2 regions of the Burkholderia sp. L-4 genome follow, and region 2 is predicted to be linked to the other one. Evidence: predicted binding sites of a transcription regulator. Region 2 holds the regulator's gene; the other holds the start of a gene.
The links. The regulator FliA, encoded in region 2, starts transcription of late flagellar genes. The targets are predictions, from matches to a motif close to CTAAAGTTTNNNNNNNNNNNGCCGNTA.
Positions count from the first base shown of each region.

Region 1 (11,769 bases), 920 kb from region 2:
GCGGCCTGATCAGCAGCATCGCGGCGCCCGTCGTGCCCATCACGCTCGCGAGCAGCGTGCCGAGCGCGAGGATCGCGGTGTTCAGCTTCGGCGAGCCGTGCAGGTTGCCGTTCACGCAGATGCCGCCCGCGACCGTATAGAGCGCGGTGAGCAGCACGATGAACGGAATGTATTCCTCGAGCAGCGCATGCACGAGCGTGCCGAACGCGGTGCCCGCGCCGAACGCGACCGCGAACGGGACCAGGAACACGACCGCCCAGCCGGCCGCGATCTTGCCGAAGTGGTGATGCCAGAACACCGGCGCGACGAGCGGGAACAGTGCGATCGACAGCAGGATCCCGGCGAACGGGATGCCCCAGAGTGCGGACAGCGCGGCACCGTCGAGCGTGGCGGCCGATGCAAGCGCGGGCGCCGCGCCAAGCGCGATTCCCGACGCCATGCCTGCCCAGGCGGCATGTCGTTTCATGCAGAACTTCCTTGTTCGAGTGGTAGCGGATGCAGCGGGCGCGTCATGCGCCGCGTACGATGATCACATGCACGCGATACGGGCCGTGCGCGCCCAGGACGATGGTCTGCTCGATGTCGCCCGTGCGCGACGGGCCCGACACGAAGTTGACCGCGCGCGGCAATTCGCCGCGCTCCGCGCGAATCAGCGCGAACGCGTCCTCATGCCCGGCGACGATTCGCGAAGCCGGTACGAGCGCGATGTGCGTTTCCGGCAGCAGGCCGGCCGATGCATAGGTGTCGGGGCCGGACAGCAGCACCAGCGAACCCGTTTCGGCGGTCGCGCAAAAGCAGCCGGTAAGGCCGACGAGATCGCCGTCGCGCGGCTTGCGGCACTCGACCGACAGGCCGGCGCCGGCCCAGTCGAGATCGGCCAGCGTGCGCCACGCGACGGCCTGCGCCGGCAGCCCGTGAGCGGAAAGATAGCGGGCGGCGGCGGCAGGCGCGTCGGCCAGCGTCGCGACTTCGTCGACCGTGGTCGACAGGCGCGCGGCTTCGTCGACGAAGGCGGCGACGAGGTCGGCCGGCGCCGGCGGGCGCGGGCCCGGCGGATGACGCGCGAGATAGTCGGCGACGCCGTCGCGCTCCGCTGCGTCGGGTTCGGCCGCGCGCCCCTGCGCCGCGCGGATGCGCGCGAGGATCTGGCGACGGGCAGCGGAAGTGTCCATGAACGGTCCTCGTGACGTTGGCGTGCAATACCGTCCGATTATACCGGCCGACCCTGCCGCCACGCACCTTCGGCCGCACGGCCGGCGCTCACTTCGACGCGTCTTCCTCGACCGGCTGCGCGATGCCGAACACCTGGCGCAGGTACGCGAGATACGCCTTGTCGTCGCACATGCTCTTGCCCGGCGAGTCCGACAGCTTCGCGACCGGCTGGCCGTTGCAGCGCACCATCTTGATCACGATCTGCAGCGGCACGTAGCCGAGATCGTTGGTGAGGTTCGTGCCGACGCCGAACGCGAGCTTGCAGCGCCCGCGGAACCGTTCGTACAACTGCATGACCTTCGGGATGTCGAGCGCGTCCGAGAACACGAGCACCTTGGTGCGCGGGTCGCAGCGGTTCGCCTCGTAGTGGCGCAGCATGCGCTCGCCCCATTCGAACGGATCGCCCGAGTCGTGGCGCGCGCCGTCGAACAGCTTGCAGAAGTACATGTCGAAGTCGTTCAGGAACGCATCCATCCCGTAGACGTCCGACAGCGCGATCCCGAGGTCGCCGCGATATTCCTTCGCCCACATCTCGAAACCGTAGATCTGCGAATCGCGCAGCCGCGGGCCGAGCGCCTGGCATGCCTGCAGGTACTCGTGCGCCATCGTGCCGAGCGGCGTGATGTCGTGCTTCATCGCGTACAGCACGTTGCTCGTGCCCGCGAACTGCGGGCCGAGCCCGTCGCGCAGCGTGAGCGCGACTTCCTCGTGCCAGACCTTCGAGAAACGCCGGCGCGTGCCGTAGTCGGCGATCTTGCAGTCGGCGAACTCGGGTTCCGCGCCGAGCAGCTTGATCTTCTCGCGCAGCCGCTCGCGGCCCTCGCGATAGTCGGGCTCGCGCTGGGTGTTGCGGAAATAGACTTCGTTGACGATCGCGAGCACCGGGATCTCGAACAGGATCGTGTGCAGCCACGGCCCCTCGATCACGATGTCGATCTCGCCGTTGCCCTTCGGCGACGGCGTGATCGAGATGTATTTCTCGTTCAGGTGGAACAGCGCGAGGAAGTCGACGAAATCGCTCTTGATGAAGCGCATCCGCCGCAGGTAGTCGAGTTCGACGTCGGAAAAGCGCAGCGCGCACAGGCCGCGCACCTCGTCGCGGATCTCGTCGATGTACGGCACGAGGTCGACGCCGGGCGTGCGGCACCGGAAGCGGTACTCGACGTTTGCAGCCGGAAAGTGATGCAGGACGACCTGCATCATCGTGAACTTGTAGAGATCCGTGTCGAGCAGCGAAGTGATGATCATGGTGACGGCACCGCCAATATCGAGACAGGGCACCTGCGCACCGCGCGCCGCCCGGTCAGGCGGCCATGTTACCCGAATGCGGGACCGACCATCGGGAAACCGCCCGCGGCCCTGCTCCCGTCGCGCAGGCGCGCCGCGCACGCGCCTGCGTTGCGCACCCCATAAACTAATCACGAAACGATATAAGCCGGATAGCCGACCACGCGATGCGGGTTTGGCGCTTCAGTTACAATGCCGCTTTTGGCGCAAACGCCACCCCATATATACCGCCAAGCAGGAGCGTTTTAATGACTCACGTTGTGACCGAAGGCTGCATCAAGTGCAAATACACGGATTGCGTGGATGTGTGCCCGGTGGATTGCTTCCGTGAAGGTCCCAACTTTCTCGCCATCGATCCGGACGAGTGCATCGACTGCGCCGTGTGCGTCGCCGAGTGCCCGACCAATGCGATCTATGCCGAAGAAGACGTTCCGGGCGACCAGCAGCAGTTCACCGAGCTGAACGCCGAGCTGGCCAAGAACTGGCCGTCGATCACCAAGACCAAGCCGGCACCGGCCGACGCGGACGAGTGGAAGGACGTGCAGGAGAAGCTGCACCTGCTCGAGCGCTGATCGCGCGGCGGCCGCAGAAATTTTTTTGTAGATCGCGGCCCGAAGGTATTGACAGGTTAGCGACCACTCCATACAATCTCGTTTCTCTGCTGTTGTTGTTTGTTCCCCGATAGCTCAGTCGGTAGAGCGCCGGACTGTTAATCCGTAGGTCCCTGGTTCGAGCCCAGGTCGGGGAGCCAAAAACACGAAGGCCCGTTGAAAGTGGACGGGTTTTTTGTTGGAAACAACGCACGCAGATGTACCGATTTATTCCCCGATAGCTCAGTCGGTAGAGCGCCGGACTGTTAATCCGTAGGTCCCTGGTTCGAGCCCAGGTCGGGGAGCCAAACAATGAAAGGCCCGTCATTCGACGGGCCTTTTGTTTTTCCGGCCACCCTTCCGCGTTTCCGCCGTTCATCGCCCCGTCGCGCGCATGCTAGAGTCTCTGTCCCGCATTCGCATCCGGTTCCGTCGATGAAGCATCGTCTCCTGCGCTCCGCCCCGTTCGCCCTCCTGTTCTCCGCCTTCGCCGCGGCACCGCTCGCGTACGCGGAGGAAGTCGGCAGCGTCAACACCCATTTCCGCGTCACGGGCTCCGACCGCGTGGTCGTCGAAGCGTATGACGATCCGGTCGTGAACGGCGTGACCTGCTACGTATCGCGCGCCCGCACCGGCGGGATCAAGGGCACGCTCGGCGTGGCCGAGGATCCGAGCGAGGCGTCGATCGCCTGCCGGCAGGTCGGGCCGATCAGCTTCAAGGAGCCGCTCAAGCAGCAGACCGACGTGTTCAGCGAACGCATGTCGTTCATCTTCAAGACGCTGCACGTCGTGCGCGTGGTCGACCAGAAGCGCAACACGATCGTCTACCTGACCTACAGCGACCGGATCGTCAGCGGCAGCCCGAAGAATGCCGTCACCGCGGTGCCGATGCCGGCCGGCACGACGATTCCGGTCAAGTAACGCGCACACCGGCCGGGCGCGCGAGCGATACACTGTCGTGTCCGACCGCTCCCGCGCCCGATCATGTCCGCCACCCGCCTTCCCGACGCCGCACGCTACTGGCGCACGCCGCTGCTGCCGGACGCGGATCTCCTCACGGCGACCTATCGCGACCACGCGTTCGCGCCGCACTGGCACGACGCGTACACGATCCCCGTGATTCTCGAGGGCGCGGAACGCTTCACCTATCGCGGCAACGGCTATGTCGCCGAAACGGGCACCGTGCCCGTGATCAATCCCGGCGAAGTGCATACGGGTTCGCGCGCAACCGACGAAGGCTGGTGCTATCGCGTCAGCTACCTGCCGGTCGAATTCGTCCGCGGACTCGCGAGCGCGATCGCCGGCCGCCCGCAGGATGCGCCGTGGTTTGCCTCCGACGTGATTCGCGACGCCGATCTCGCCGCCCGGCTCACGCTCGCGCACCGGATGATGGAAGCCGGCAGCGAGCGCGCGCTGTCGTCGCATGCGCACGGGCAGCCGGCCGGCGATCCGGCAGCCGACGCACCGCGCATCTACGATCCGCTCGCCGCCGAAACGGCGATGCTCGACGCACTGTCGACGCTGATCGTGCGCCATGCCGACGCGCGGCCGCGACCGGCGCCGCTCGCGGCCGACGAACCGCGCGTCGACGCGATGCGCGAGCGGCTCGCGGCCGATCTCATGTGCACGGTGACGCTCGATGACGTCGCGCAGGCAGCCGGCCTGTCGCCGTTCCACGCGGCACGCCTGTTCACGCGCACCACCGGCATGCCGCCGCATGCGTGGCGCAACCAGTTGCGGCTGCAGCGCGCGCTGGCGCCGCTGCGCGCGGGCGTGCCCGTCGCCGACGTCGCGGCGGCCAGCGGCTTCGTCGACCAGAGCCACTTCACGCGACACTTCAAACGGATGTTCGGGGTTCCGCCCGGGCGCTGGCAGGCGAGCTGACGCGGCCGCCCACGCATTCGCGAGCGCAAGAACATACAAGCCGGCCCGCCACCGGCCCGCTATCCTCCCGTTCATGGAGGAGCCCCTTTGAACCCGACACCCGCCTCGCCCCCTCGCCGCCCGCTCAACGAATGGCTCGACGGCGCGCGCGACACGATTCCGATGATGATCGGCGCAGCACCGTTCGGCGTGATTTTCGGCACGCTCGTCGGCGGCGGCCCGCTCGCCGCATGGCACGGCGCACTGATGTCGCTCGCAGTGTTCGCGGGCTCCGCGCAATTCATCGCGCTCGGCCTGATCGCGGGCAGCGCGAGCTTCGTCGTCGTGCTCGCGACCACGCTGATCGTGAACCTGCGCCACCTGCTGTACAGCGCGACGCTCGCGCCCTACGTCGCACACCTGCCGTTGCGCTGGCGTGCCACGCTCGGCGCGTTGATGACCGACGAGGTGTTCGCGGTCGCCCATGCGCACTACCGGCACTTCGCGCCCGGCACGGTTGGCCCCCACTACTTTTTCGGCTCCGGGCTTGCGATGTACCTGAACTGGCAGGTCTGGACGCTCGCGGGCATCGGCTTCGGCGCGGCGTTCCCGGGCCTGCAGTCGCTCGGCCTCGATTTCGCGATGGCGGCGACCTTCATCGCGATCGTGGTCCCGCAGCTCGGCACGTTGCGCTATTTCGCGGCGGCCGCGACGGCCGGCACGCTCGCCTGCCTCTGGCAGGGCTGGCCGTACAAGCTCGGGCTGCTCGGCGCGGTCGCCGCCGGCGTCGCGATCGGCGTCACGCTCACGTTGCTGCACGAACGCAGGCGCACCGGCTCGCGCACGGAGGCGACATCGTGAGCTACGCGCTGCTGATCCTCGGGATGGCCGTCATCACCTACGCGATCCGCTCGACGCTGTTCCTGTTCGGCGAGCGGCTGACCTTCCCGCCGCTCGTGCGGACCGCGCTCGGCTTCGTGCCCGTGACCGTGCTGACGGCGATCATCGTGCCGATGACCGTCTCGCCGCACGGCGGCCCGGCCGAGCTGACCTGGCGCAATCCGCAGCTCGTCGGCGCGCTCGCCGCCGTGCTCGTGTCGGCGGCAACCCGCCGCCCGCTCGTGACGATCGCCGCGGGGCTCGCGGTGTTCTTCTTCTGGCAAGGGGTCGTGATCCCCCACTGGCTGCCCGCCTGAGCGGACGCTCTACCGCGCACGCTCAAGTTTCCGCCCGGCGCGCCGATATAGGGGATGAAGACCCGCCACCGGCCTCGGCGCGCACCGGTCAGTCGACGCTGCGCCCGCCCCGGTGCGCCGTGCCGGCCGTCGGCTTGCGCGGGCCGCCATCGAGACGATTCATGGGCCAGATCACCCTTTCCCTCAAGGACGACACGCTCGAGTCCCTGCGCAAGGACTACGACGCGTTCGTCCGCGTGTCGCTGAAACTCGACCCGCAGTTCGCGACACCGTCGTTCGAGGATTTCCTGCGCGCCAAGCTGCTCGACAACATGGTGCCGCTGACCGAACACGCGGTGCAGCGGATGCTGCAGGGCGGCCAGTACGCATGGGCCAAGCGCACGCTCGACAAGGAGTTTCCGGACGTCGTCGCGATCCTGATGCGACAGGCCGGCGAATTCGGCTTCGGCTTCGCGTCGCGCTCCGAATGGACCCCCGACGAACTCGCGAAAGCGTGCCGCGACTGGGCGAAGGCGATCGTCGCCGAAGCGCAGGGCGACCCGTCGCTGATCGACCCGCTCGCGTCGCAGATCAAGGGCGCGGCGCAGGACATCCAGGCGCTCGAGGAGCTGATGCAGACGCCTGCGTGGCGGCTCGCCGAATCGTTGCGCCAGCGCATCTACGAGGCCAAGCTCGCGTGCGAGATGAGCGTCGGCAGCACCGCGCGCGACAAGCTCGGCGAACTGCGCGGGCTGCTGCGGCTGGGCCTTGCGCACGGCTCGTTCCAGAAGCAGGAAGCGCAGCAGATCATGGAGTACCTGCGGCTGCTGAAGCCGGAGATCTTCGTCGAGGAACCGTACGACGTCTTCGCACGGCTCGCCGCGTGGCTGCGCAGCGTGTTCACGCCGGCCGCCGTGCGACCGTCGCAGGGACAACCGGGACAAGGGCAAGGACAGCGCCGGCCATGACCGCGCACCCATCCCGCTGACAGCATGAACCCATGAAAACGGCCCGGCTCGCATGAGGCGAACCGGGCCGTCGGACCGCTGGCGGCGCGACGCCCGGGGGGCGAGCGTCGCGCGGCGCCGGGCGTCGCTTACTGCGTGGCGCCCTGGGCCGATGCACCGCCTTGCGCGCCGACCGACGCGCCGCCTTCGGTCGCTTCGCCGGTTTTCGCCTTGGCGGCGCCGACATGGCCCTTGGCCGACTTCGCGGCATGCTTCGTGTGCTTCTTGGCCGAATGGACGGCCGACGACGCGGTATCCTTCGCGCCGTCGGCTGCCGCGCCGACCGCATCGGTTGCGCCGCCGACCGCGTTGCCCGACGCGTTCGCGCCGGCGCTGCCCTGTACGCCTGCGCCGACACCTGCAGCCGGTGCCTGCACGCCGGCACCGGCTGCACCCTGCGCCGCCGTCCCCGTCTGGGCAAATGCGGCCGAAGTAGCGAACGCCGTCAGCGCGGCACCGATCAGCATCGTACGAATCTTGGACATGGCAATTCTCCTCGAGAAGTTGTGAGCCCGGACCGCTGCGATGCGGTCCGTCGCGTCCCCGCCGCAACACGCAGCAGGTACGACAAAAGACCCCCGGCGCGCCCGGCCGGTTCTCGAATCTCTCAGACTGTTACCCACCGTTTCATTTGCTGACGAATCGCTCACAGTCCTTAACAACTGCGGGCCGTGGCGGCCCGCGCTCGCGCGTCGGCCCGCGGTGCCGTATGATGCGGAGCGTTTCCTCCCGCGCCTTGCGCACCTCCTTCGTCATGCCCAACCTGGATTTCACGCTGACCGGCGAATACGTCGAGCTGCACAACCTTCTCAAGATCACCGGCCTCGCGGACAGCGGCGGGAGCGCGAAAGTGATCGTCGCGTCCGGCGCGGTCAAAGTCGACGGCGCGGTCGAGCTGCGCAAGACCTGCAAGATCCGCGCGGGCCAGGTCGTGCTGCTCGGCGACACGCGCATCGCGGTGCGCGAGGCCTAGCACCCGCGGCGTTCCCCCTGTCCGCGACATGGCCATCGGCGCACGCGTTCGACACCGTACGAATAAAGCCGTAAGCTAGCCGTCTCTCAAAATAAATACATACAGCGCGGGCCCGCACCCGCGCGAGCGCCCATTCCATGTCGCATTCCGGTCTTACGCGGACGGCCGCCGCGCCGCCGTCGCTATCCAGTCACGCCGCCGATACCGCGCGCCTCGCCGCGCCACTCGCGATCGCGCAACTTTCCCAGATGGCGATGAGCGTCACCGACACGGTGCTGCTCGGTTCGCTCGGCCCCGATTCGCTCGCGGCGGGCGGGCTCGGCGCGAACTTCTTCTTCGTCATCGTCACGATCCTGCAGGGCGTGCTGTCGTCGGTCAGCGTGAGCGTCGCGCACGCGCGCGGCGCGCAGGCCGAGGACCGCGTGCCGCACATCTACTGGACGGGCTTCGCGCTGTCGGTGCTGCTCGCGATCCCGGCGATCGTTGCGCTGTCGCTGTCCGAACCGATCCTGCTGATGTTCCACGAGCCGCCGCTGCTCGCGCATCACGTCGGCGAATACACGGGCATCCTGCGCTACGCGGCGCTCGGCAGCCTGATCGGCGTAGGGCTGATGCGAGCATTCCTGCCGGCGATCGGCGCCGCGCGGCGGCTGCTGTGGGTGTCGATCGGCGGCGTCGGCGTCAACGGCGTGCTGAACTACGGGCTGATCCACGGCGCGTTCGGGCTGCCGCGCCTCGGTTTTCTCGGCTCGGCCGTCGCGACGACGATCACGATCTGGCTCACCGCGCTCGCCCTGATCTGGCTGCTGCACGGCCGGCGGCGCTTCCGCCATTTCGTGACCGCGTCGCGCCCGAAGCTGCCCACGATGGGCGAACTGATCGGCATCGGCTGGCCCGTCGCGATCACGTACGGGGTCGAATCGACGCTGTTCCTCGCCACCGGCCTCACGGTCGGCGTGCTGGGCGCGACGTCGCTTGCCGCGCACCAGATCGCGCTGAACGTCGCGTCGGTGTCGTTCATGGTGCCGCTCGCGATCGGCCAGGCCGCCAACGTGCGCGTCGGCTACTGGGTCGGCGCGGGTTCGCCCGTCGCCGCGCGGCACGCGGGCTTCGTCGCACTCGCGCTCGGCGTCGCGTTCATGTCGCTGTCGGGCGTCGTGATGATCGTCGCGCCGCATACGATCGTCGGCCTGTACCTGAATCTCGACGACCCGGCCAACGCGGCCACGGTGTCGCTCGCCGCCTCGCTGCTCGGCATCGCCGCGGTGTTCCAGATCGTCGACGGCATGCAGACCGTCGCGTCGGGCGCGCTGCGCGGCCTGAAGGACACGCGCATCCCGATGCTCGCGGCGACCTTCGGCTACTGGGGCATCGGCTTCCCGACCGGCTACTGGTTCGCGTTCCACGCGGGCCTCGGCGCACGCGGCCTGTGGTGGGGGCTCGCCGCCGGCCTCGCGAGCGTCGCCGCGCTGATGGCATGGCGCTTTCATTTGAAAACCGCGTCGCTCGTCGCGACGCGGCACTGAGCGCGACACGACGCGAAATCGCGACCGGCGCTATGCTTGTCGGCTGAACACCTCGAGACGCCGCGCGAGCGGCGCGACTGCCTCACGATACGCCTGATGCCGCGCGACGACGCGCGGCCTTTCCCCTTTCCAGGAGGAGTGCATCATGAACGAAGCAGTTCGGATGGAACGCGACACGTTCGGCGAAATCGCCGTGCCGGCCGACCGACTTTGGGGCGCGCAAACCGAGCGCTCGCTGCAGAATTTCCGGATCTCGACCGAGAAGCAGTCGCCCGAGCTGATCCACGCGCTGGCGATCGTCAAGCGCGCCGCGGCGGCCGTGAACCAGTCGCTCGGCGTGCTCGCCGACGACAAGGCGCGCGCGATCATCGACGCGGCCGACGAGATCATCGCCGGCAAGCATCCGCGCGAATTCCCGCTCGCGGTGTGGCAGACGGGCTCCGGCACGCAGACCAACATGAACCTCAACGAGGTAATCGCGAATCGCGCGAGCGAGCTGCTGGGCGGCGAGCGCGGCGAAGCGCGCAAGGTCCATCCGAACGACGACGTGAATCGCGGCCAGTCGTCGAACGACGTGTTCCCGACCGCGATGCACATCGCGGCCGCGTACGCGATCGTCAATCATCTGCTGCCGGCGCTGCGCACGCTGCGCGCGACGCTCGACGCGAAGTCGAAGGCGTTCGCCGACATCGTGAAGATCGGCCGCACCCACCTGCAGGACGCGACGCCGCTCACGCTCGGCCAGGAGTTTTCCGGCTACGTCGCGCAGCTCGACCAGGGCATCCGTCACGTCGAATCGGCGCTGCCGCACCTGTACGAGCTCGCGCTCGGCGGCACCGCGGTCGGCACCGGGCTGAACGCGCATCCGGAGTTCGCGGTGCGCGTCGCCGACGAGATCGGCCGGCTCGCGAAGCTGCCGTTCGTGACGGCGCCGAGCAAGTTCGAGGTGATGGCGGCCGCCGATGCGCTGGTCTTCGCGCACGGCGCGCTGAAAACGGTCGCGGCGGGCCTGATGAAGATCGCGAACGACGTGCGCTGGCTCGCGAGCGGGCCGCGCTGCGGGCTCGGCGAACTGTCGATTCCGGAAAACGAGCCGGGCAGCTCGATCATGCCGGGCAAGGTGAACCCGACGCAGTCGGAAGCCGTGACGATGCTGTGCTGCCAGGTGTTCGGCAATGACGTCGCGGTCAACGTCGGCGGCGCGAGCGGCAATTTCGAGCTGAACGTGTTCCGGCCGATGATCGCGCACAACGTGCTGCAGTCGGTGCGGCTGCTCGCCGACGGCGCGCAGAGCTTCAACGACCACTGCGCGGTGGGCATCGAACCGAACCGCGCGCGGATCGACCTGCTGCTGAACGAGTCGCTGATGCTCGTGACGGCGCTCAATCCGCACATCGGCTACGACAAGTCCGCGCAGATCGCGAAGAAGGCGCACAAGGAAGGCACGACGCTGAAGGCGGCCGCGCTGGCGCTCGGCTACCTGACCGAGGCGGAATTCGATGCGTGGGTGCGCCCCGAGCAGATGATCGGGACGCGCTAGGGGCAGGACGACGGGCGCGGCGCGTCGAGCGCGGCGCCCGCTGCGGTCAGACCGTGCCCTTCGCGACTTCTTCCGGTTTCATCTCGACGATCTTGTCGAGCGCGGCCCGTACGTCGGCCGCATATTTCGCGAGCACCTTCTGCTCGTCGGTCTCGGGCAGGAACGGCGGCACCGGCACCGGGTTGCCGTTCTCGTCGACCGCGACGAACACGACGAGGCAGTCGGTCGTCTGGCGCAGCACGCCGCCCTTCGGGTCCCCCGCGTGCACGGACACATGGATGTGCATGCTGGTGCGGCCCGTCGCCACGACGCGCGCCTTCAGCTCGACCAGGTTGCCGACCAGGATCGGACGCTGGAATCGGATGTTGCCGACACTGACCGTCACGCAATAGCGGCTCGACCAGACGGCCGCGCACGCATACGCGACCTCGTCGATCCACTTCATCAACGCGCCGCCGTGCACCTTGCCGCCGAAGTTCACGGACGAAGGCTCGGCGAGGAAGCGGAATACGGTTTCGGTACGGTCGAGGGCGGCCGGCACGGGGGACGGTTGGGGCATCGTTCTGGCTCCAGGCGGCAGGGGCGCTGTAATCGGG
Region 1 is NZ_JBXEOX010000001.1:1,173,858-1,185,626, reverse strand. It holds gene AC1VVG_RS05620 (sodium:proton antiporter) at 1-466, opposite strand, end outside; gene AC1VVG_RS05615 (LutC/YkgG family protein) at 510-1,172, opposite strand; gene pncB (nicotinate phosphoribosyltransferase) at 1,261-2,460, opposite strand; gene fdxA (ferredoxin FdxA) at 2,748-3,071, shown strand; tRNA gene AC1VVG_RS05600 (tRNA-Asn) at 3,175-3,250, shown strand; tRNA gene AC1VVG_RS05595 (tRNA-Asn) at 3,322-3,397, shown strand; gene AC1VVG_RS05590 (CreA family protein) at 3,525-4,010, shown strand; gene AC1VVG_RS05585 (AraC family transcriptional regulator) at 4,074-4,973, shown strand; gene AC1VVG_RS05580 (AzlC family ABC transporter permease) at 5,061-5,813, shown strand; gene AC1VVG_RS05575 (AzlD domain-containing protein) at 5,810-6,148, shown strand; gene AC1VVG_RS05570 (DUF4088 family protein) at 6,310-7,095, shown strand; gene AC1VVG_RS05565 (hypothetical protein) at 7,224-7,619, opposite strand; gene AC1VVG_RS05560 (RNA-binding S4 domain-containing protein) at 7,889-8,107, shown strand; gene norM (multidrug efflux MATE transporter NorM) at 8,245-9,633, shown strand; gene fumC (class II fumarate hydratase) at 9,779-11,173, shown strand; gene AC1VVG_RS05545 (acyl-CoA thioesterase) at 11,220-11,732, opposite strand.
Region 1: a site for FliA is predicted at 6,170-6,196, ahead of AC1VVG_RS05570 (DUF4088 family protein). Genes of this name have one in related genera too.

Region 2 (11,769 bases):
CTCAGCAGGCATACTACGCGTCAGCAGCAACGTAGCGTCATTCGTACGAATCATCGGTTGGCAGGCGGCGCAGGCCCGATGGCGGCGCCGCCGCAACGAAGCCAATCCCTTGGGGGGGAACGTGAAGCTGAAACGCTTGGGCTGGACCGTCGCGCAGGCGGCGGCCGCAATGGGTGTGCTGTGGGCCGTCCACGCACATGCTGAACTGGGCGGCGCGCCGATGTCGCCGCCCGCGGACGATCAGGCCGCCACCGTGCGCGCGCTGCAGCGCGCGATGCGTTCGGCGGACGGCGTGCAGACGAGCACGGCCGGCTATACCGTCCGCGAGATCACGCTCGGGTCGGGCACCGTCATCCACGAATACACGTCGGCCGCCGGCAGCGTGTTCGGCCTCGCGTGGAGCGGGCCGACGATGCCGGATCTCGCGTCGCTGCTCGGCAGCTATTTCCCGCAGTACACCGCAGGCGTCCAGGCGGCGCACAAGGCGCGCGGCTGGCGTGCGCCCGTGGCCGTCGACACGAGCGGCCTCGTGATCCGGACGGGCGGCCACATGGGCGCGTTCTCGGGTCAGGCGTGGCTGCCGGCGGCGCTGCCGGCCGGCCTGGCCGGCACCGACATCCAGTGACAGCGGGAGAGCGATCTTGAGCATTCATCGTACATTCAAGCGCTGGCTCGGCGTGCTGGGCCTCGCGGCCGCGACGGCCGTGCTCGTCACCGCATGCGGCGGCGGCGACGGCGGCGGCGGCAGCAACACGGGCAACAACGGCAACAACGGATCCGGCGGATCGGACGGCAATTCCGGAAATACCGCCGTCATCACGGTCGCCACGGGCGTCGCGAACGTGATCAACATCCCGACCATCAGCGTGAAGGTCTGCGCGCCGGGCACGTCGAACTGCCAGGTGGTCAACAACGTGCTGGTCGATACCGCGTCCTACGGGCTGCGGCTCGTCGGCAGCGCGGTGTCGGGCGTGCTGGGCAGCCTGCCGCAGGTGACGAGCGGCGGCGCGCCGGTGGCCGAGTGCGGCAAGTTCGTGTCGAGCTACACGTGGGGATCGGTACGCACGGTCGACCTGTCGATCGGCACCGAGCAGGCGCGCGCGCTGCCCGTGCAGATCATCGGCGACCTCGGCACGACCAACGTGCCGAGCTCGTGCACGAACGGCGGCGCGTCGGCCAACTCGGCGGGTGCGCTGGGCGCGAACGGGATCCTCGGCATCGGGCCCGCGCCGTACGACTGCGGCACGACCTGCGCGACGTCGACGTCGTCGAGCAACAACTACTACGCGTGCCCGAACGGCGACAACGCGAGCTGCACGGTGGCGCTCGTGCCGCTGTCGCAGCAGGTGGCCAACCCGGTCCATCGTTTCGCGAACAGCGACGGCGTGAGCGTGCAGATGCCGGCCATCTCGAGCAACGGGCAGGCGAGCGCGACCGGGACGCTGACGTTCGGCCTGCCGAGCCTGAGCGGCAAAACGGTCCTGACGTCGACCACGACGGGCGACGTCAGCGCGACGTTCCTCGGGCGCAACGTGACCGCGTTCTTCGATACGGGCTCGAACGCGTATTTCTTCAACGATTCGGCGCAGACGGTCTGTTCGCGGAACACGGAGTTCTACTGCCCGTCGTCCGCGACGACCTACTCGGCGACGCTGAGCGGCCAGAACGGCGCGTCGGGTGTCGTGTCGATGCCCGTCTCGAACGCCGATTCGCTGTTCTCGAACCCGTCGACGTTCGCGTTCAACGACATCGCGGGCCCGTTCGGCTCGACCAGCTGGCTGGACATCGGCATGCCGCACTTCTACGGCAAGACGATCTACTTCGGGATGGACAAGACCGCGAGCGGCGGCGCGCAGCCGTTCGTCGCGTTCTGACAGGGCGCGGCGGCACGCGGGAACAAAGGGGGGCGAGCGATCGCCCCCTTTTTTTATCGCGCCGCCGTGCGTGTCCGATGGGCCGGATTTCCGCCGCGCGCGGGCGCAGCGCCTACGATGTAAGACCGGCACCGGCACCGGTGCCGGCACGACATCGAGGAGACAACGTCATGAACCCGCGTATCCAGCGCATCACGCCGTTCCTGTGGTTCGACCGCGACGCCGAGGCGGCGGCCGGCTTCTACGTGTCGGTGTTCGACAACGCGCGCATCGTGCACGTCGCGCGCTACGGCAAGGCCGGCGCGCACGCGTCCGGCAGCGCGGAGGGCGCGGTGATGACCGTCGCGTTCGAGCTCGACGGGCAGGCGTTCGTCGCGCTGAACGGCGGCCCCGTGTTCCAGATCACGCCGGCCGTGTCGTTCGTCGTCAACTGCCGCGACCAGGACGAGATCGATCATTACTGGGCACGCCTGTCCGAAGGCGGCGACGAGCGCGCGCAGCAGTGCGGCTGGTTGCGCGACCGCTTCGGCGTGTCGTGGCAGGTCGTGCCGGTGCAGATGGCCGAACTGATGACGGGCGACCCGGCGCGCGCCGAGCGCGTGATGGCGCAGGTGATGACGATGAAGAAGCTCGACCTCGCCGCGCTGCAGCAGGCGGCGGATCAGGCCGGATAATCGAATGCCGCGCACGTCAGGCGATTATCGTTGGGGCGCGGTTTCATTCGAATGTAATCAAATGCCGGATTATCGGGGGCTGTCGTTTCTGTCAGGTCTTCAAGATTATTAAAATGACGCGGCATGCAAGGCCGCGGTACCGCATTATGCTTAAGCGGCCTTTCCCGCGCGGCATCGGCGTCCATGCGAACGGGCGAGCACCGGCCGGCAGGCGAAAGAGGTGGAGTCCGGTGAAAATCAAACATATAATGCCGGCGTTGTTTCCGGGGTGCCAATATAAAACAGGAGGGTAATAAGATGGGTTTTTCCGAAGCCGTTCGTACCGCACTCAATAAATACGCGACATTCGAAGGCCGTGCGCGTCGTGCCGAATACTGGTATTTCACGCTGCTGAGCGTCATTCTTTCGATCGCGGCCCAGGTCATCGGCGCGGCCGGCCGCGACGGCGGCCTGATCACGCTGCTGCTGCTCGGCGTCATTTGCCTGGTCTCGCTGGCGCTGCTCGTTCCGGGCATCGCGGTCAGCGTGCGCCGCCTGCACGATACGGGCCGCTCGGGCTGGTTCCTGCTGATCGCGCTGATTCCGGTGGTCGGCGGCATCCTGCTGCTCGTGTGGATGTGCTCGCGCGGCACCGACGGCCCGAACCGCTTCGGCGCCGATCCGATTCCGGCCGTCTGACCGGTCCCGCCCCGGCGCGCGAGCGTCGCGCCGGGGCCTGAATGTCCCGCCTTTCCCGCCCGTCGGTTCACCGCAGTCGTTTCGCCCTTTCCCCGCTTCCCGCCGTCGGCGTCCTGCCCGCGGCCGACCCCTCGCCATCGCGCCGATCGGCACGTTTTTCCGCGTTGCCGCGCGTCGCTGCGCCCCCGCGCCGGCCGCGTTCGCACCGGCTCGCCCGATTCTCCGAAATACCCCCCTTTCCCGGCTTTGCTCGACCGATCGGCGTTTGACGCCTGCATGAATAATCGGTGTCACTGGAAAGCGGCATTCCGCCGTACCCGACTGGAGGCCCCGTGGCAGACGAGAGCGATCTCGACAAGACCGAAGCCGCCACTCCCAGGCGCCGCGAGAAGGCGCGCGAGGAGGGGCAGGTCGCGCGTTCGCGCGAGCTGGCTTCGTTCGCGCTGCTCGCGGCCGGGTTCTACGGCGCATGGCTGCTCGCGGGCCCGTCGGGCGCGCATCTGCAGACGATGCTGCGCGGCGCGTTCACGTTCGATCGCGCGACCGCATTCGACACGAACCGGATGCTGTCGGCGGCCGGCAGCGCGAGCCTCGAGGGCCTCACCGCGCTGCTGCCGATCCTCGCGCTCACCGGTCTCGCCGCGCTGCTCGCGCCGATGGCGCTCGGCGGCTGGCTGATCTCGCAGAAGACGTTCGAGCTGAAGTTCGACCGCCTGAACCCGATCTCGGGCCTCGGCCGGATCTTCTCGATCCAGGGGCCGATCCAGCTCGGGATGTCGGTCGCGAAGACGATCGTCGTCGGCGGGATCGGCGGCGTCGCGATCTGGCGCAGCAAGGACGAACTGCTCGGCCTCGCGACGCAGCCGCTCGGCGTCGCGCTCCCCGACGCGCTGCACCTGGTCGCCGTGTGCTGCGGCACGACGGTCGCCGGGATGCTGGTGGTCGCCGCGCTCGATGTGCCTTACCAAATCTGGCAGTACAACAAGAAGTTGCGCATGACGAAGGAAGAAGTGAAGCGCGAGCATCGCGAGAACGAAGGCGATCCGCACGTGAAGGGGCGGATCCGCCAGCAGCAGCGCGCGATCGCGCGCCGCCGGATGATGGCGGCCGTGCCGAAGGCCGACGTGGTCGTCACGAACCCGACGCACTTCGCCGTCGCGCTGCAATACACGGACGGCGAGATGCGCGCGCCGAAGGTCGTCGCGAAGGGCGTGAACCTCGTCGCGGCGCGCATCCGCGAACTCGCGGCCGAACACAACGTGCCGCTGCTCGAGGCGCCGCCGCTCGCGCGTGCGCTGTATCACAACGTCGAACTCGAGCGCGAGATCCCCGGCTCGCTGTACTCGGCCGTCGCCGAGGTGCTCGCGTGGGTCTACCAGCTCAAGCGCTTCCGCTCGGAAGGCGGCGCGTTTCCGGCGGTGCCGGTCGATCTCGACGTGCCGGCCGAACTCGACAAGGGCACGTCGGTCGCCGCCGGCGACGAACGCGAGGAAGCCGAGGACACGCTCGGCCAGCAAGGAGCGTCGCAATGATCCGCCCCCACGCTCACCCGCGCGCGCCGTTCCCCGTAGCGGCTACCGCCCCTGACGCGGCCCGGCCGGAGGCAGCATGAGCACCCCGACCACCGGCCTGTTCGCCAAGCGCCAGAACCCGTTCGCCGGCACGAACCTGCGCGCGCTCGCGGGCCCGATCCTCATCTGCATGATCCTGGGGATGATGATCCTGCCGCTGCCGCCGATGCTGCTGGATCTGCTGTTCACGTTCAACATCGCGCTGTCGGTGATGGTGCTGCTCGTCAGCATGTACACGATGAAGCCGCTCGACTTCGCGGCGTTCCCGAGCGTGCTGCTGTTCTCGACGCTGCTGCGCCTGTCGCTGAACGTCGCGTCGACGCGCGTCGTGCTGCTCGAGGGCCACACCGGGCCGGACGCCGCCGGCCAGGTGATCGAGGCGTTCGGCCACTTCCTCGTCGGCGGCAATTTCGCGGTCGGCATCGTCGTGTTCGTGATCCTGATGATCATCAACTTCATGGTGATCACGAAGGGCGCGGGGCGGATCGCCGAAGTGTCCGCGCGCTTCACGCTCGACGCGATGCCCGGCAAGCAGATGGCGATCGACGCCGATCTGAACGCGGGCCTCATCAACGAGGAACAGGCGCGCAAGCGGCGTCTCGCCGTGTCGCAGGAAGCCGAGTTCTACGGGTCGATGGACGGCGCGTCGAAGTTCGTGCGCGGCGATGCGATCGCCGGCCTGATCATCATGGCGATCAACGTGATCGGCGGGCTGATCGTCGGGATGGTCCAGCACGACATGTCGTTCGCCGCAGCCGGCACGAACTACACGCTGCTGACGATCGGCGACGGCCTCGTCGCGCAGATCCCGTCGCTCGTGATCTCGACTGCAGCCGGCGTGATCGTGTCGCGCGTCGCGACCGACGAGGACATCGGCACGCAGATCACCGGCCAGCTGTTCACGAACCCGCGCGTGCTGACGATCACCGGCGTGATCATCGTGGTCATGGGGCTGATCCCGGGGATGCCGCACTTCGCGTTTCTCGCGCTCGGCGGCGGCGCGATCTGGCTGGCCCGCACGCTGACCCGGCGCGCGGCGGCCCGCAAGGCGGCCGGCGACGTGACCGACATCGCGCCGCCCGCGGTGCTGCCGTCCGACAGCCACGAGGCAACCTGGGACGACGTGCAGCTGATCGATCCGCTCGGCCTCGAAGTCGGCTACCGGCTGATCCCGCTCGTCGACAAGGGCAGCGACGGCGAGCTGCTCAAGCGCATCAAGAGCATCCGCAAGAAATTCGCGCAGGAGATTGGCTTCCTGCCGCCGGTGATCCATATCCGCGACAACCTCGAGCTGCGGCCGAACGCGTACCGGATCGCGCTGAAGGGCGTCGAGATCGGCGTCGGCGAAGTGTTCCCGGGCCAGTGGCTCGCGATCAACCCGGGCCAGGTGACGGCCGCGCTGCCGGGCGCGGTCACGCAGGATCCCGCGTTCGGGCTGCCGGCCGTGTGGATCGACGTCGCGCTGCGCGAGCAGGCGCAGGTGTACGGCTACACGGTGGTCGACGCGAGCACGGTCGTCGCGACGCACCTGAACCATCTCGTCGTCCAGCATGCGGCCGAACTGCTCGGCCGCCAGGAAGTGCAGGCGCTCATCGAGCGCACCGGCAAGGACGCGCCGTCGCTCGTCGAGGACCTCGTGCCGAAGACGATCTCGCTGACGACGCTGCAGAAGGTGCTGCAGAACCTGCTCGAGGAAGGCGTGCCGATCCGCGACATGCGCACGATCCTCGAGGCCGTGTCCGAACACGCGGGCCGCGGCGACGCGTACGAGATCACGGCCGCGGTGCGGCTCTCGCTCGGCCGCGCGATCACGCAGCAGTGGTATCCGGGCGCCGGCGAAATGCAGGTGATGGGCCTCGATGCGAATCTCGAGCGCGTGCTGTCGCAGGCGCTCGCCACCGGCGCGAACCCGGGCCTCGAACCCGGCCTCGCGCACAACCTTCTGACCGGCACGCAGCAAGCGATGCTGCGTCAACAGAATCTCGGGCTGCCGCCCGTGCTGCTCGTGCAGCACGCGCTGCGCGCGATGCTCGCGCGTTTCCTGCGCCGCAGCCTGCCGCAATTGAAAGTGCTGTCGTATGCCGAAGTGCCGGACACACGCACGATCAAGGTCGTTAACGTCATCGGGGGTTCCGCTTGAACATTCGCAAATTCACCGGCGCAACGAGCCGCGACGCACTTCGTCTCGTGCGCGAGGCGCTCGGCGCCGACGCGGTCGTGCTGTCGAACCGCACGCTCGATGACGGCAGCGTCGAAATCGTTGCACTCGCCGATTCGGACCTGGCCGCGGTGACGCCGCCGGCCGCCCGCTCGCGCCTCGCCACGCCGCGCCTGCCGGAATCCGTGCCGGCCGCCGCCGTGCCGGGCATCGTATCGCGCCCGGGCGCGGTACCGGCGCGCCCGGTCATGAATCCTTATGCCGCCGGCGAAGGCGGGCTGCCGGACGTGTTCTCGTCCGTGTTCGGCGCGAGCGCCGACGCGGAGGAGCCGGACGCGCACGCGTCGGCGCTCGATGCGGATGCGCCGGCCGGCATGCCGCCGGCTGCGGCCTCGCCGTCGATCGCCACGTCCGCCGCCGGCATCGCCGCCGACACCCCGGCCGCCGGTGCGGCCGAACCCGCCCCCTGGCTGGTCGAGCACGCGAAGCGCCTGACGCAGCAGCGCGACGCGCTGATCGCACGCGCGCAGGCGCCGGCCACGCCGCCGGCGAGCGCACCCGCGCCGCAGGCCGCCGCGCGCGCGACGCCGCCCGACTGGGCGCGCGACATCGTGCGCGACGCCGAGCGCCGGATGCCGGCCGCCTCCCGCGCCCCGACACGGGCGCCGCGCACGCGGCAAAGACGGCCGAGCGCACGCGCCTGTCCGCCGACACGGCCGCCGCGGTGGCCGACGCGGTGAAGTCGCGCATCGAGCGGATCGTCAACGACACGGTGATGCAGGAACTCGGCGAACTGCGCGGGATGATGGAAGAGCAGTTCGACAGCCTGAAGTGGCACGACCGCCAGCGTCGCAGCGCCGTGCACGGCGCGCTGACGAAGCACCTGTTCGCGGCCGGCTTCTCCGCGCAGCTCGTGCGGATGCTGGTCGACAACCTGCCGTCCGGCGACGGCACGCAGACCTTCGAACAGGCCGCCGAATGGGCGCAGTCGGTGCTCGCGTCGAATCTGCCGGTGCTCGACAGCGAGGACGCGCTGATGGAGCGCGGCGGCGTGTTCGCGCTGATGGGGCCGACGGGCGTCGGCAAGACGACCACCACCGCGAAGCTGGCCGCGCGCTGCGTGATGCGCTTCGGCGCGAGCAAGGTCGCGCTGCTGACCACCGACAGCTACCGGATCGGCGGCCACGAGCAGTTGCGCATCTTCGGCAAGATCCTCGGCGTGCCGGTGCACGCGGTGAAGGATGCGGGCGATCTCGCGCTCGCGCTGTCCGAGCTGCGCAACAAGCACATCGTGCTGATCGACACGATCGGCATGAGCCAGCGCGACCGCGCGGTGTCCGACCAGATCGCGATGCTGCACGGCGCGAACGCGCCGGTGCAGCGCCTGCTGCTGCTCAACGCGACGAGCCACGGCGACACGCTCAACGAAGTCGTGCAGGCATACCGCAGCGCGGGCGAGCATCCGCACGCGGCATCCTCCGATCTCGCCGGCTGCATCCTCACGAAGCTCGACGAGGCGACCCACCTCGGCGGCGTGCTCGACACGGTGATCCGCTACAAGCTGCCGGTCCACTACGTGTCGACCGGCCAGAAGGTGCCGGAGAACCTGTACGTCGCCTCGACCAAATTCCTGCTGAAGAGCGCGTTCTGTGTGCCGCGCGACGGCTCCCCCTTCGTGCCGCAAGACGAGGACATGCCGACGCTGCTTTCCGCACTGACCGCACGTTCCACCGCCGAGCTGCACGAGGTGCGATTTGGATAAACGGATCATCGACCAGGCCGAAGGGCTGCGGCGCCTGCTGGCCGGGCGCGCGTCGCGCATCGTCGCGGTGACGGGCGGGCCGACGGGGGTGGGCTGCACGTCCGCCATCGTGAATCTGGCGACGGCGCTCGCGTCGCTCGGCAAGGACGTGCTCGTCGTCGACGAACGCGCCGACGTGCATTCGGCCAGCGCGACCCTGGCGGGCGCGTGGCTGCGCGACGGCGAACGCACGCGGGTGGCTGCCGGCTTCGGCCTGTGCGCGGCCGCGCGGCTCGCGCGTGCCGGCTACAGCGACGCGCAGTTGAGCGATTTCATCGACGGCCCGGCCGACATCGTGCTGGTCGACGCGCAGCTCGGCGCCGACGGTTCGTTCTCGGCGCTCGCCCGCGAGGCCCACGACGTGCTGGTCGTCACGCGGGTCGCCGCGCAGGCGATCACCGAGGCGTACGCATGCATGAAGCGGCTGCATTTCGCGCACGCGTTCGCGCAGTTCCGCGTGCTGACCAATCACGTCGGCAGCCACGCGGACGCGAAGACGGCCTTCGACAACCTCGCGGGCGTCGCGAGCCGCTACCTGACCGTGTCGATCGCCGACGCGGGCTGCGTGAGCGCCGATCCGCTCGTCGAGCATGCGCGCGAACTGATGCACGCGGTGGTCGATGCGTTCCCGTCGTCGCCGGCCGCGCGCGACTACCGGCAGATTGCCGCCGACCTGCTGTACTGGCCGATGCGCCCGCGGCCGGGCACGGGGCGCGCGGTCCACGCGGGCGGCAAGCCGTCGTATGAGGCCGGCGCGGCACACGCCGCGTGAGCGCCACCGGAAGGAGAGAGCCATGATGTACAACGCTCAAGGAAAGATGTCCCAGGCCGACGTGCTCGCGCAATATGCGCCGCTCGTGCGTCGCCTCGGGCTGCAGCTCGTCGCGAAGATGCCGGCGAGCGTCGATCTCGACGATCTGATCCAGGCCGGCATGATCGGCCTGATGGACGCGGCCGGCCGCTACAAGGAAGACCAGGGCGCGCAGTTCGAGACCTACGCGACGCAGCGCATCCGCGGCGCGATGCTCGACGAGCTGCGCAGCAACGACTGGCTGCCGCGCAGCCTGCGCAAGACGTCGCGCGAGGTCGAGCACGCGGTGCACCAGGTCGAGCAGCATCTCGGCCGCTCGGCGAGCGAGACCGAGATCGCCGAGCACCTGAAGATGCCGCTCGACGAATACCAGGGGATGCTGCAGGACCTGCACGGCAGCCAGCTCATCTACTACGAGGATTTCGACCGCGCGGCCGACGACGAGCCGTTTCTCGACCGCTATCGCGTCGATCACGCCGATCCGCTGTCGGCGCTGCTCGACGAGCACCTGCGCGAGGCGCTCGTCGAGGCGATCGAGCGGCTGCCGGAGCGCGAGAAGCTGCTGATGTCGCTGTACTACGAACGGGGTCTGAATCTGCGCGAGATCGGCGCGGTGCTCGAAGTGAGCGAGTCGCGCGTGTGCCAGCTGCACAGCCAGGCCGTCGCGCGCCTGCGCGCGCGGCTGCGCGAACAGGCCTGGGTCGGCGCGGAGTCCTGACCCTGTCAGGGCGGCCACGCGCGCCGACGCCGCGCGCTTGTGCCGTGCTTGCGTCGCGGTGCTCGCGCATTTTGCGCGCCGATTTGCTACAATCCCCTCCGTTTTCCGAGGAGCGTTGCGACGGACCGTCCGTGTCCGCCAGGCTCGGAAGGCTTCACCAAGCAGCCGTGCGGCGCGTTCAGCGATCGTCGCGCCGGCCCCGCTTCCTGAACGGCGCTCACGTCACCAATCTAGAACTTTTTTAGAAAGGAGGGCGTGATGAACGCCATTATCGATTCCAAGGCTTCCCACGATTACGTCGTCGCCGACATGGCACTGGCCGGCTGGGGCCGCAAGGAACTCAACATCGCCGAGACCGAAATGCCGGGCCTCGTGCAGATCCGCGACGAATACAAGGCGCAGCAGCCGCTGAAGGGCGCGCGCATCGCCGGTTCGCTGCACATGACGATCCAGACGGGCGTGCTGATCGAGACGCTGAAGGCGCTCGGCGCGGACGTCCGCTGGGCCTCGTGCAACATCTTCTCGACGCAGGATCACGCCGCGGCCGCGATCGTCGAAGCCGGCACGCCGGTGTTCGCGTTCAAGGGCGAGTCGCTCGACGAATACTGGGAGTTCTCGCACCGCATCTTCGAATGGCCGAACGGCGAATTCGCGAACATGATCCTGGACGACGGCGGCGACGCAACGCTGCTGCTGATCCTCGGCGCGAAGGCCGAGAAGGACCGTTCGGTGATCGCGAAGCCGACCAACGAGGAAGAAGTCGCGCTGTACAAGTCGATCGCGAAGCACCTCGACATCGATGCGACCTGGTACTCGAAGCGCCTCGCGCACATCAAGGGCGTGACCGAGGAAACCACGACCGGCGTGCACCGCCTGTACCAGATGGAAAAGGACGGCCGCCTGCCGTTCCCGGCGTTCAACGTGAACGATTCGGTCACGAAGTCGAAGTTCGACAACCTGTACGGCTGCCGCGAATCGCTGGTCGACGGCATCAAGCGCGCGACCGACGTGATGATCGCGGGCAAGGTCGCGGTCGTCGCGGGCTACGGCGACGTGGGCAAGGGCTGCGCGCAGTCGCTGCGCGGCCTGGGCGCGACCGTGTGGGTCACCGAAATCGATCCGATCTGCGCGCTGCAGGCGGCGATGGAAGGCTACCGCGTCGTGACGATGGAATACGCGGCCGACAAGGCCGACATCTTCGTGACGGCGACCGGCAACTACCACGTGATCAACCACGATCACATGAAGGCGATGCGCCACAACGCGATCGTCTGCAACATCGGCCACTTCGACTCGGAAATCGACGTCGCGTCGACGCGCCAGTACCAGTGGGAAAACATCAAGCCGCAGGTCGACCACATCATCTTCCCGGACGGCAAGCGCGTGATCCTGCTGGCGGAAGGCCGCCTCGTGAACCTCGGCTGCGCGACCGGCCACCCGTCGTTCGTGATGTCGAACTCGTTCGCGAACCAGACGCTCGCGCA
Region 2 is NZ_JBXEOX010000001.1:250,668-262,436, forward strand. It holds gene AC1VVG_RS01165 (DUF2844 domain-containing protein) at 122-625, shown strand; gene AC1VVG_RS01170 (DUF3443 family protein) at 642-1,874, shown strand; gene AC1VVG_RS01175 (VOC family protein) at 2,045-2,548, shown strand; gene AC1VVG_RS01180 (DUF805 domain-containing protein) at 2,846-3,226, shown strand; gene flhB (flagellar biosynthesis protein FlhB) at 3,559-4,758, shown strand; gene flhA (flagellar biosynthesis protein FlhA) at 4,835-6,937, shown strand; partial or broken gene flhF (flagellar biosynthesis GTPase FlhF) at 6,934-8,717, shown strand; gene AC1VVG_RS01200 (nucleotide-binding protein) at 8,710-9,528, shown strand; gene AC1VVG_RS01205 (RNA polymerase sigma factor FliA) at 9,551-10,285, shown strand; S-adenosyl-L-homocysteine riboswitch at 10,387-10,511, shown strand; gene ahcY (adenosylhomocysteinase) at 10,544-11,769, shown strand, end outside.